2 regions of the Mesorhizobium sp. LCM 4577 genome follow, and region 2 is predicted to be linked to the other one. Evidence: riboswitches for the same ligand, from Rfam matches in the RefSeq annotation. Region 2 holds a riboswitch; the other holds the start of a gene.
What was found. Region 2 has a riboswitch for cobalamin ahead of metE (5-methyltetrahydropteroyltriglutamate--homocysteine S-methyltransferase). Riboswitches for the same ligand answer to the same signal wherever they lie in the genome.
Positions count from the first base shown of each region.

Region 1: linked by a shared signal. The riboswitch ahead of LCM4577_RS28015 (DUF1636 family protein) and the one ahead of metE (5-methyltetrahydropteroyltriglutamate--homocysteine S-methyltransferase) in region 2 are both predicted to bind cobalamin.

Region 1 is NZ_MDDU01000046.1:180,136-184,972, forward strand. It holds gene LCM4577_RS28005 (cobaltochelatase subunit CobN) at 1-524, opposite strand, end outside; gene cobW (cobalamin biosynthesis protein CobW) at 541-1,578, opposite strand; gene LCM4577_RS28015 (DUF1636 family protein) at 1,581-2,006, opposite strand; cobalamin riboswitch at 2,046-2,249, opposite strand; gene LCM4577_RS28020 (hypothetical protein) at 2,309-2,722, opposite strand; gene LCM4577_RS28025 (winged helix-turn-helix domain-containing protein) at 2,789-3,988, opposite strand; gene LCM4577_RS28030 (NADH-quinone oxidoreductase subunit A) at 4,324-4,689, shown strand; gene LCM4577_RS28035 (NADH-quinone oxidoreductase subunit B family protein) at 4,680-4,837, shown strand, end outside.
Region 2 is NZ_MDDU01000017.1:71,337-76,173, reverse strand. It holds gene metE (5-methyltetrahydropteroyltriglutamate--homocysteine S-methyltransferase) at 1-1,918, opposite strand, end outside; cobalamin riboswitch at 2,014-2,206, opposite strand; gene LCM4577_RS19465 (adenosine kinase) at 2,703-3,695, opposite strand; gene LCM4577_RS19460 (sterol desaturase family protein) at 4,447-4,837, opposite strand, start outside.

The DNA of each region.
Region 1 (4,837 bases), on a different contig from region 2:
GGTACGCTCACCAGCTCGGCAACCGCCGCTTCAGCCCCCGCCAGCCTCGCCAATCTCCGCACCAGCGCCGCCATGTTCGCCGGACCGCCCTCTCGGAAATAGCCGAGCAAGGCGTCCAACTCCTCGCGCGGCAGGGTCGAGGCTTCGATCAGGCGCTGGTCCTCGTCATGGCTTTCACCGGGCAGCAGCGCCAGCTTGATGCCGCGCTCGCTCGCCACTGCCGCCAGTTGGTCGCAACCGTAGCGCCACCACTCATAGCCACCGAGGATGCGGACGAGGATGACCCTGGCGTGGCGGGCGACGCTGTCGATCCAGAGATCGACCGACATCGGGTGGCGAAGGTCGCGCAGCGCCGCAAGCCGCATCGAGGGCAGCCGCGCCGCATCGGCCTTCCAGGCGGCGGCCAGGCCGGCGAGATCGCTGTCGGTGAAGGACAGGGCCACGACATCCGCAGGCGTCTGCCTGAGGTCGATCGGCTCGGCAAGATCGTCGAGCGAAGCGGATGTGGTGGCGAGGATATGCATCGCTGTCCGATTTGCCTCAGCCGGCGAGGATACGCTCGATCGCCGGGCGGTTCAGCCCCTTGAGGCCGATGACGACGAGCCGCGAGCGGCGGTCGTCCTCGGCTGTCCAGGCGCGGTCGTAATAGTGGTTGACACGTGGGCCGACGGCCTGCAGCAGGAGGCGCATCGGCTTGCCGCCGACTTCGACGAAGCCTTTGACGCGCAACACGTTCTCCTGTTCGGCGGCAAGGGCGACGCGCTTTGCCAGTTCGTCCGGATTGGCGATCGACGGGATGTCGATGACGAAGGAATCGAAATCGTCATGCTCGTGGTCGAGCTCGTCGTCGTGATGGGTCTTGCGGTTCTCGATGTCGTCCTCGACGGCGAGGCCGAGGCCGAGCAGCACCGACGGGTCGACTTTACCGTGAGTGGTCGGGACGACCTTGACGGCGCGCGCCACGTGCTCGCCGATAACGGCGTTGGCGCGCTGCGAGCCGGCGGCGTCCATCAGGTCGCTCTTCGACAGGATGATCAGGTCGGCGCAGGCGATCTGGTCCTCGAACACCTCTTCGACTGGATCGTCATGGTCGAGCGAGTCGTCCGCCGCGCGCTGCGCCTGCAAGGCGTCCATGTCGGATGCGACGCGGCCGTCGGCCAGCGCCGGGCCGTCGACCACGGCGACGACGCCGTCGACCGTGACGCGGCTCTTCACCGTCGGCCATTGGAACGCCTGGACCAGCGGCTTCGGCAGAGCGAGGCCCGAGGTCTCGATCAGGATGTGGTCGACCTTCGGCGTGCGGGACAGGATCTGGTCGAGCGCCGGCACGAAGTCGTCGGCGACGGTGCAGCAGATGCAGCCATTGGCGAGCTCGACGATGTTTTCTTCCGGACAGGTGTCGACGCCGCAGCCCTTCAGGATCTCGCCGTCGATGCCGACATCGCCGAACTCGTTGACGATGATCGCCAGCCGCTTGCCCTTGGCGTTTTCGAGCAGGTTGCGGATCAGCGTCGTCTTGCCGGCGCCGAGGAAGCCGGTGACGACGGTGCAGGGCACGCGGGATAAGGAAGCGGTCATGGTCAGTCCTTCAGCATGTCGAGGGGAGGGATGCGGGCAACCAGGCCGCGCTTGAGGGAATCGGGCCGGCCCCGCCAGGGGATCAGGCCATCGGTCGAGGTGGCGAAGAGCTTTGCGCCGGCAACGAGGTCGGCGCCGCTGGTCGTGTCCAGATCGCCGAAGACGTAGCTCCAGCAGCCGTCGCGCAGCAGCGCGGCGCTCAATCGGCGCTTGCAATTGCCGAGGCATTCGACGGTGCGAATGCGGATATTGTCGCTCGAGGCGGCGCGGCGCGTGTCTTCGGCCAGCAGCGCGCCGGCGCGGGGATGTGCGTCGGATCCGGTTTCGTCGCGGCAGGACGAGCAGACGATGACGGTCACGCCGGCCAGCGCATCGGGCTCGGACGAAATGTCCGCACTGTTTGCCGGGAAACTGCCGTTGCGATCCAAAACCAGGCTCCTTGCCCGGAAAACCCGCCGGGCATTCGGATACTTTTAGTCTCAGACGGCAGGTCTCCTGGCTCGCGGGTCGTCGCCTCAGATGCCGCCTTCCCGGGAACATCCCAGTGGTTTTCGGCCGGGGCTCGTCGCTTACAGTTGCGGGGACAGCCGCGGATTTGGGTTTTGGCCCGCACCGCATTCCCTCTTGGCTCCTCCCTTTGCCGGGAGAAGACCGTCTGGGTCAGGATTTAGGCTTACGGCCAGGCGCCTGTCAACGCGTGGCTACGACACGGTCGTGTGGGCCAGRGCCATTACCAGCCCTCCCAGCCCTTCGGCGGCTTTATCGGTTTAAGATATGTTCCCACGAGGCGACGGGGCGCAGCGGCTGCCGGAAGCATGGTTGGCGAACAACCTCTCGGGCAGATCGGGCTCCACATCAAGATAACCCGGCTCCTATCCGATTCTGGTTGCTGATCGTCGAGCAGATATTGATCGCCAACCGTCAGCAGGCCACAGGACTGCTTGATGTCGTCGTCGATCTCTCCGTGTTCGGAACTCAGCCAGCGCAGCAGCAAAAACGCCGCCGCGTCGGCGTCTACGCCGCCGCAGTAGATTACGGGTTTGGTGACTTCTACCCATTTCGACTGGGACGCAGCGTTTGCATCGAGCGTAGAAGACAGCATTAGAGCTGCTACTACCAGACACTTGAAACCATTGAGGGTCATCAAACCAAAGCTCGGTTCATAGCAAGCTTTGTTCTATTTTTGTTCTTTTTGTTTGTCAACGCGCTGCTATGGCATCGCCATGTCGATCAGCGCCGGTCCGAGGTCGCCGGCCGGCGTCACTTCGATCGCCTGCAGGCCGAGCCATGCCTGCATTTGCTTCAGTTCGTCGAAGAGCTGTGCGGCGGTTTCAGCGGGAGCACCGGCTTCGGCATAAGCGGCATGGACGCGCAGCACGCTGGCCGGGCGGTCGGCGCGCAGATCGACGCGGGCAACGATGCGGTCGCCGAGCAGGAAGGGCAGCACGTAGTAGCCGTATTGGCGCTTTTCGGCCGGCGTGTAGATCTCGATGCGATAGCGGAAATTGAAGAGCTTTTCGGTGCGCGTGCGTTCGAAAACCACGGGATCGAACGGGGCAAGCAGGGCACGCGCCTCGATCCGGCGCGGGATTCGCGCGTCCTTGTGGAGATAAGCGGGCTTGTCCCAGCCTTCGACCTTCACCGGCAGCAAATCGCCGGCTTCGACCAGTTCCTCGATGCGGTCCTTGGTGTCGCCGGGCGCCAGCCGGAAATAGTCGCGCAGGTCGCCATAGGTGGCGATGCCGTGGGCGCGTGCCGAGATGCGCAGCAATTCGCGATGCGCGTCCTCGACCGAGGGCACGGGCAGGTCGAGCACGGCCTGCGGCAAAACGCGCTCGGGCAGGTCGTAGTAGCGTTCGAAGCCGCGCCGGTAGGCGGTGGTGATGCGACCGGCCCAGAACAGCCATTCGAAAGCGTGCTTGGCCTCGCTCCAGCCCCACCAGCCGCCATTGCCCTTATGGCCTTCGATATCTGAGGCGGCGATCGGACCGCGATCGGCGACCTCTCTATAGATCTCATCAATCATGTCCTTGCGTTCACGGCCCCATTTCGCCAGGCCGAGATACATCTCGTCGCCCTGCTCGGCGCGCTGCATGCGCCAGCGCATCAAGGGATAGGTCTCGACAGGCAGGAACGAGGCCTCGTGCGCCCAATATTCAAAGACCGCACGCTTGCGGGTGACCGCCGCATTGTCGAGCAGCGCCAGCGGGTAGGGGCCAAGGCGTGAATAGAGCGGCATATAATGTGCGCGCACCACCGCACTGACGGAATCGATCTGCAGCAGGCCGGTCCGCGAAAGCACGCGGGCAAGATGGCGTCGGTCCGGAACACTATTGGGCCTGGGGTCGTTGAACCCCTGCGCGCCGAGCGCGATGCGCCTGGCCATGGCGAGCGAGATTTTCTCCTTCATCAAGGTGTCCTTGCCCCGATCGTCCGTCGGATTTTTAGCCGGTGATTCCGGCCATGCTAGCAGGCAAATGGCGGGAGATATGTCAGGAGAGAAAAGTGGAGTAAAAAGTGAAGGAAATCAAACAGGAGCGGATCGGACCAGTTTCTTCCGATAAGGCGTCCAGGGCCGCGATTTGAACAAGGTTTGACTTGCGTCACCGAAACCGCTGCGCTAACCCTCGCCGCGTTGCAGCATGGGCCCTCTTAAAACGGTTCAGCGGTTAAACTGTCACGCTTCCGCATTAGAGTTCGTTGCTGTAATCAAAGTGAACTGCCCCGCCGAAGGAAAGCCGCCGCATGAGCGCACTCCTGAGTTCTTACCTGCCTATCGTCCTGTTCATCGCCGTGGCGATGATCGTCGGTCTGGCGCTGATCGTCGCTCCTTTCCTGGTGGCCTACCGCAATCCCGACCCGGAAAAGCTTTCCGCCTATGAATGCGGGTTCAATTCGTTCGACGACGCCCGCATGAAGTTCGACATCCGTTTCTACCTGGTGTCGATCCTGTTCATCATCTTCGATCTCGAGGTCGCCTTCCTGTTCCCGTGGGCCGTGTCCTTCTCGAAGCTCGGCATGCTCGGCTTCTGGTCGATGATGGTGTTTCTAGCGGTGCTGACCATCGGCTTTGCCTATGAATGGAAAAAAGGAGCGCTGGAATGGGATTGAACGACAGTTCAGGCACCCTCGTCGCGCCGAAGCCCAAGGGCATCATCGACCCCAACACCGGCAGGCCGGTGGGGGAAGACGATCCCTTCTTCCTCGAAATCAACAATGAGCTGGCCGACAAGGGTTTCCTTGTCACCTCGACCGAAGC
Region 2 (4,837 bases):
TCCAGTCGCACTTGCGCAGTGGCAAGCCTTCGCGAAACGCGGCCTCGTCGATCTGGATCATCCTTGCGCCGGATCCTTCGAGGTCCGTCACTTCATCGCGAATAGCGAGCGCGATCTGGCGGCAGACCTCGGAGCGGGGTACGTCGTCGCGGACAAAAGACCAATTGAGAATGGTCACTGGGCCTGTAAGCATTCCCTTCACAGGCTTTTGCGTAAGCGACTGGGCGAATTGCCACCAGCGCACCGTCATCGGATTGGGGCGCGATACGTCGCCGAAGATGATGGGGGGACGCACGTAGCGCGACCCATAGCTCTGCACCCAGGCATGTTCGGTGAAGGCGAAGCCGGAAAGTTGCTCGCCGAAATGCTGTACCATGTCGTTTCGTTCGAACTCGCCATGCACCAGCACGTCCAGCCCGATCTCCTCCTGCCAGCGAATAGCAGCCTCGATCTCCTTCTTCAGAAAGGTTTCGTAGTCGACATAGCTGAGCCGGCCCTTCGCGTGAGCGGAACGCGCCTTGCGCACCTGAGGCGTCTGCGGAAAGGATCCAATGGTCGTCGTCGGGAACGGCGGCAGGCCGAGCGTGCGGGCCTGGACCCTGGAACGCTCGGCAAATGCGCTCTTTCGTTGCTTCATGGCGCCGTTGATGTCGGCGATCCGTCCTTCAACGAGCGGGTCATGGACCTTCGTGGATGTTGCGCGAGTTGCGGCAGCCTCGGTAGAAGCTTTCAACTCGCCAGCCACCGCATCTTTACCTTGGGACAAGGCCCGAGCCAGGATGACCAGCTCGTCGGTCTTCTGGGCCGCGAAGGCGAGCCACGACCTGATGTTCGCATCCAGTGCCGTCTCCATACGCAAGTCGATGGGCACATGCAGCATCGAGCACGAAGGCGCGATCTCGACTCGATCCAAGGGCCAGCCCGCGACGGTCGGCTTGATGCGGTCGAGAATGGCAGTGAGGTTCGCGCGCCAGACGTTGCGGCCATTGATCAAGCCAAGCGATAACACCAGATCCTTGGGCGCGAGCCGACCAGCCGTCTCCAACTGTTCGGGAGCATGGGAGAGATCAAGATGCAGGCCGGCCACAGGCAGCGATATCGCCGTCTCGAGATTGTCCCCCAGCGGCCCGAAATAGGTAGCCAGCATGATCTTCAGCTCGGGCGCGGCCTTCGACAGCTGCCCATAGGCAAATTCAAGTGCGGCTCGTTCGTTCGGGTTTAGGTCGAGCACAAGCGCTGGTTCATCGATCTGCACCCAATCGGCTCCCGAGAATTTCAACCTCCGCAGGAGTTGCTCGTAGACGGGCAGAAGTCGCGGCAGGAGCGTGAGGGGATTGAAACCTTCGGCAGGTGACTTCGCCAGCTTGAGAAAAGTGACCGGTCCAAGGATGACCGGGCGTGTATGAATGCCCAGGGCTTTAGCCTCGAGGAAGTAATCAACCGTTTTGGTCGACGAGAGTGTGAACGCCTGATCGTCGTCAAGTTCCGGCACAATGTAATGATAGTTGGTGTCGAACCATTTGGTCATTTCCATCGCGGTTAGGGCAGTGCAAGCCGCAGGCTCCCGACCAGAGTCGCGATTGCCCGTCTGACCTTGGTTGCCGCGGGCCATGGCGAAATAGATGTCGAGTGGGACCTCGCCGCCATTCCATGCGTAGCGGGACGGCACGGCGCCGACCATGGCGGCGGTGTCGAGTACATGGTCGTAGAGCGAGAAGTCGTTCGACGGGATTTTCGACACACCGCGATCGCGCTGCTCCTCCCAGTTCGCGGCACGGAGCGCCTTTGCCGTCGCGAGAAGCTCGGCAGCGCAAGATTTTCCGGACCAATAGCTTTCAAGCGCGAATTTCAGTTCTCGCCTGCGACCGATGCGCGGCACACCAAGCGTTGCTACAGGAATTTGCTGAGAGAGAGTCATGCGATACCCCGATGATTGAGGCGTGGGGGACAACGAAGGCGCCAGTAGGCCGGTCCGAACGCCGGGCCGCAGCGGCCACCGAGACACCCCGCCCGTGGACAATAGTTCGCCGTGGCAGGTCTCCTGGCTCGGGGTCATAGCCTCTACCCGTCTTCCCGAGGCTGTTCGCCTCAGTGACATGAGTGGGGTCGGCTCGCCTCTTGCGGGGGCAGCGCCGGCATCGCACCGGCTTCCTCTTAGCTCCGCTGCGGCAGCGCCGTACGGAGAACCATGGCTTGGACACAATCACAGCAGTCAGCTCTTGTGTCAATCTCGCATAAAGAAATGTTTATGTCATTATGTGAACGCACTTTGACGGAGTGATTTCTAAGTCGCGTAGAGGACGAACTTTTCGATCGTGAAGATGTTTAATTCGGCACGCGGTAAGTGAGATTGGCTACATGAAGCCAGACCTTGGCCGCTGTAGGTGACCGGGCCAAATTGACAAATGAGCCGGGCCTTTGGTCGGACCGATTGGGGCGCGAGCCAGGGTGGCGCGCCAGCAGAACTGCGAGGCTAGTCGCATGCTGCAGTATGCGAATGTGGGCGTCCGCGCGCCGACTGATATCAAAGATCACCTGAAACTGCCACCGGTAAGCGGCGCCAACCCGTTTCTGAGTTCCGGCAACTAGACCAGAAACGCCAAGGGGAACCCTCGACGGAATGCACATGCGACATTTCGATTTGCTCGCGCTTTCCTAAACAGCTTTCACTAGGAGGAAGGAAGCTGGTCCTTGGCACGCCCCTACAGCAGGCCTGCCTGTTCGGCCTCGCGGCGCAGGTTCTGGCGCGGCCGCGGGCCGATCTGCTGGATCACCAGCCCGGCCGCCAGCGAGCCGAGGTCGCCGCAGTCCTGGAGGCTGCGGCCGCTCGTATAGCCGTAGAGGAAGCCGGCGGCATAGAGGTCGCCGGCGCCAGTGGTGTCGACCAGTTCACTGATCGTGGTCGCGCGGATAGTGACGGTCTCGTCGCCGCGCACGATCACCGAGCCCTTTTCCGAGCGGGTGACGGCGGCGATCTTGCAGTCCTTGCGGATCGCAGCCAGCGCGTCCTCGAACGAAGCGGTCTGGCAGAGCGATTTGATCTCGTGGCTGTTGGCGAAGACGATATCGACCGTGCCCGAGCGCATCAGATCCAGGAACTCGTCGCGGTAGCGGTCGACGCAGAAGGAATCCGACAGCGTCATCGACACCTCGCGCCCGGCCGCATGCGCCAGCCTGGCGGTCTGCCGGATCGCTTCCTTGGCGCGCGGCGGATCCCACAGATAACCCTCGAAATAGGTGACCTTGGCGCCGGCCGCCTTGTCGGCCTCGACGTCCTCCGGCCCCAGCTCGACGCAGGCGCCGAGATAGGTGTTCATCGAGCGCTCGCCGTCCGGCGTGACGAAGATCATCGAGCGCGCCGTCGGCGGCTCGCCTTGCAGTGGCTTGGTGTCGAAGGCCACCCCCTGGGCGCGGATATCATGGCTGTAGATGTCGCCGAGCGCGTCGTTGGACACCTTGCCGAAGAAGGCGGCGCGGCCGCCGAAGCTCGCCACGCCCGCCGCCGTGTTGCCGGCGCTGCCGCCTGAAGCTTCGATCGCCGGCCCCATGCGGCTGTAGAGCAGCTCGGCGCGTCGGGTGTCGATGAGGTTCATCGCGCCCTTGATGATGCCGTTGGTTTCGAGAAAGGCCTCGTCGCACTGCGCGATGATGTCGACAATGGCATTGCCGATGCAAAGCACGTCATATTCCGGCATCAATGTCTCCGCCAACGAGTACCGGCTTTCTGCCATGCCGGCCGGGCGCGATCATTTGGGATGGGCTTTCCGCATGCCAATCTATTCGGCACGAGTCTCGCGGCGCTGCGAGCCTTGCATCGTGCCGTAAGTGCCGGCCTCTCCCAAGTAGACTCTTCGCGCCCGAAGTGCTCATAAGTCGCGGCTTTGTGACCGGAAATAAATGCACCCGGCTTGACCTCGCTGCCCTCAAACAGCCTTTGGGATTCCTACCATTTTTAGCGATTTGGTATTGCAAAGCCTCTGTGAATTTTCGGGAAGGATCTGTAAAAATGCTCAACCGAAATGCAACGCTATGCCGGAGACGATCCGAGGTGGTGCGGGCTGATGGTACCGCGCGACGGGGCGGTGCAGAACGGCTATTTGACCGGTTTGCACTCACGCCGTCTGGCTGGTCTCAGTGGATAAACCGTGTCGTGAAGCAGATAACAGGTGCCCACCTTGCCCGCTTAGACAGAGCGCGCGGAAGCCCGAGAGGGATTGCTGGCTGACGGTGCAGCGCCGGCAAAGTCACGCGACTGGACACGACCATTTCCGGTCAATCTCGCCAACGCGGCAGCGCGATAGGAAAATTCCCTACTCTGCTGCCGCTCAGGCGCAACAGTCCTCGTTAGGTGGAGGCTCGTCGGGTATCCGTGCGATGTTCCAAATATGCATTCATCCTTGGCTTTCTGGCCTGACAGTCAGGTACAAGGCGTAAGCCTCCACTCGTCTAATCCCTGGCCTCCACAGCATTTCCGACTTTTGGTTTACGCCAGCGACGTCGATCGAATGGGAACATAATGTAATCCCGCACGGTCAGCGGCTCGGGCTGGTTTCGCATGCCAACCTCCGGCCACTCATTCTTTTTTGGCCAGTATGCCGTTAGAAAAACCGTATCCCAGAGGGTTGTGAAAAACCCATAGTTTCGGTGCCGGTGATCCGCTTCCATCGAGTGGTGGATGCGGTGGAATTTGTTGTCGCCAATGATATAGCGAAGCGGCCCAAGATTGATGCGGGTACTGGAGTGCGAAAGATGGGCCTGGAACGTAATCAGCGTCATGGCAACGATGGGCACCACGCCAGATTCAAAATGGATCACAGCGAGTGGCAGTGCTACCAGC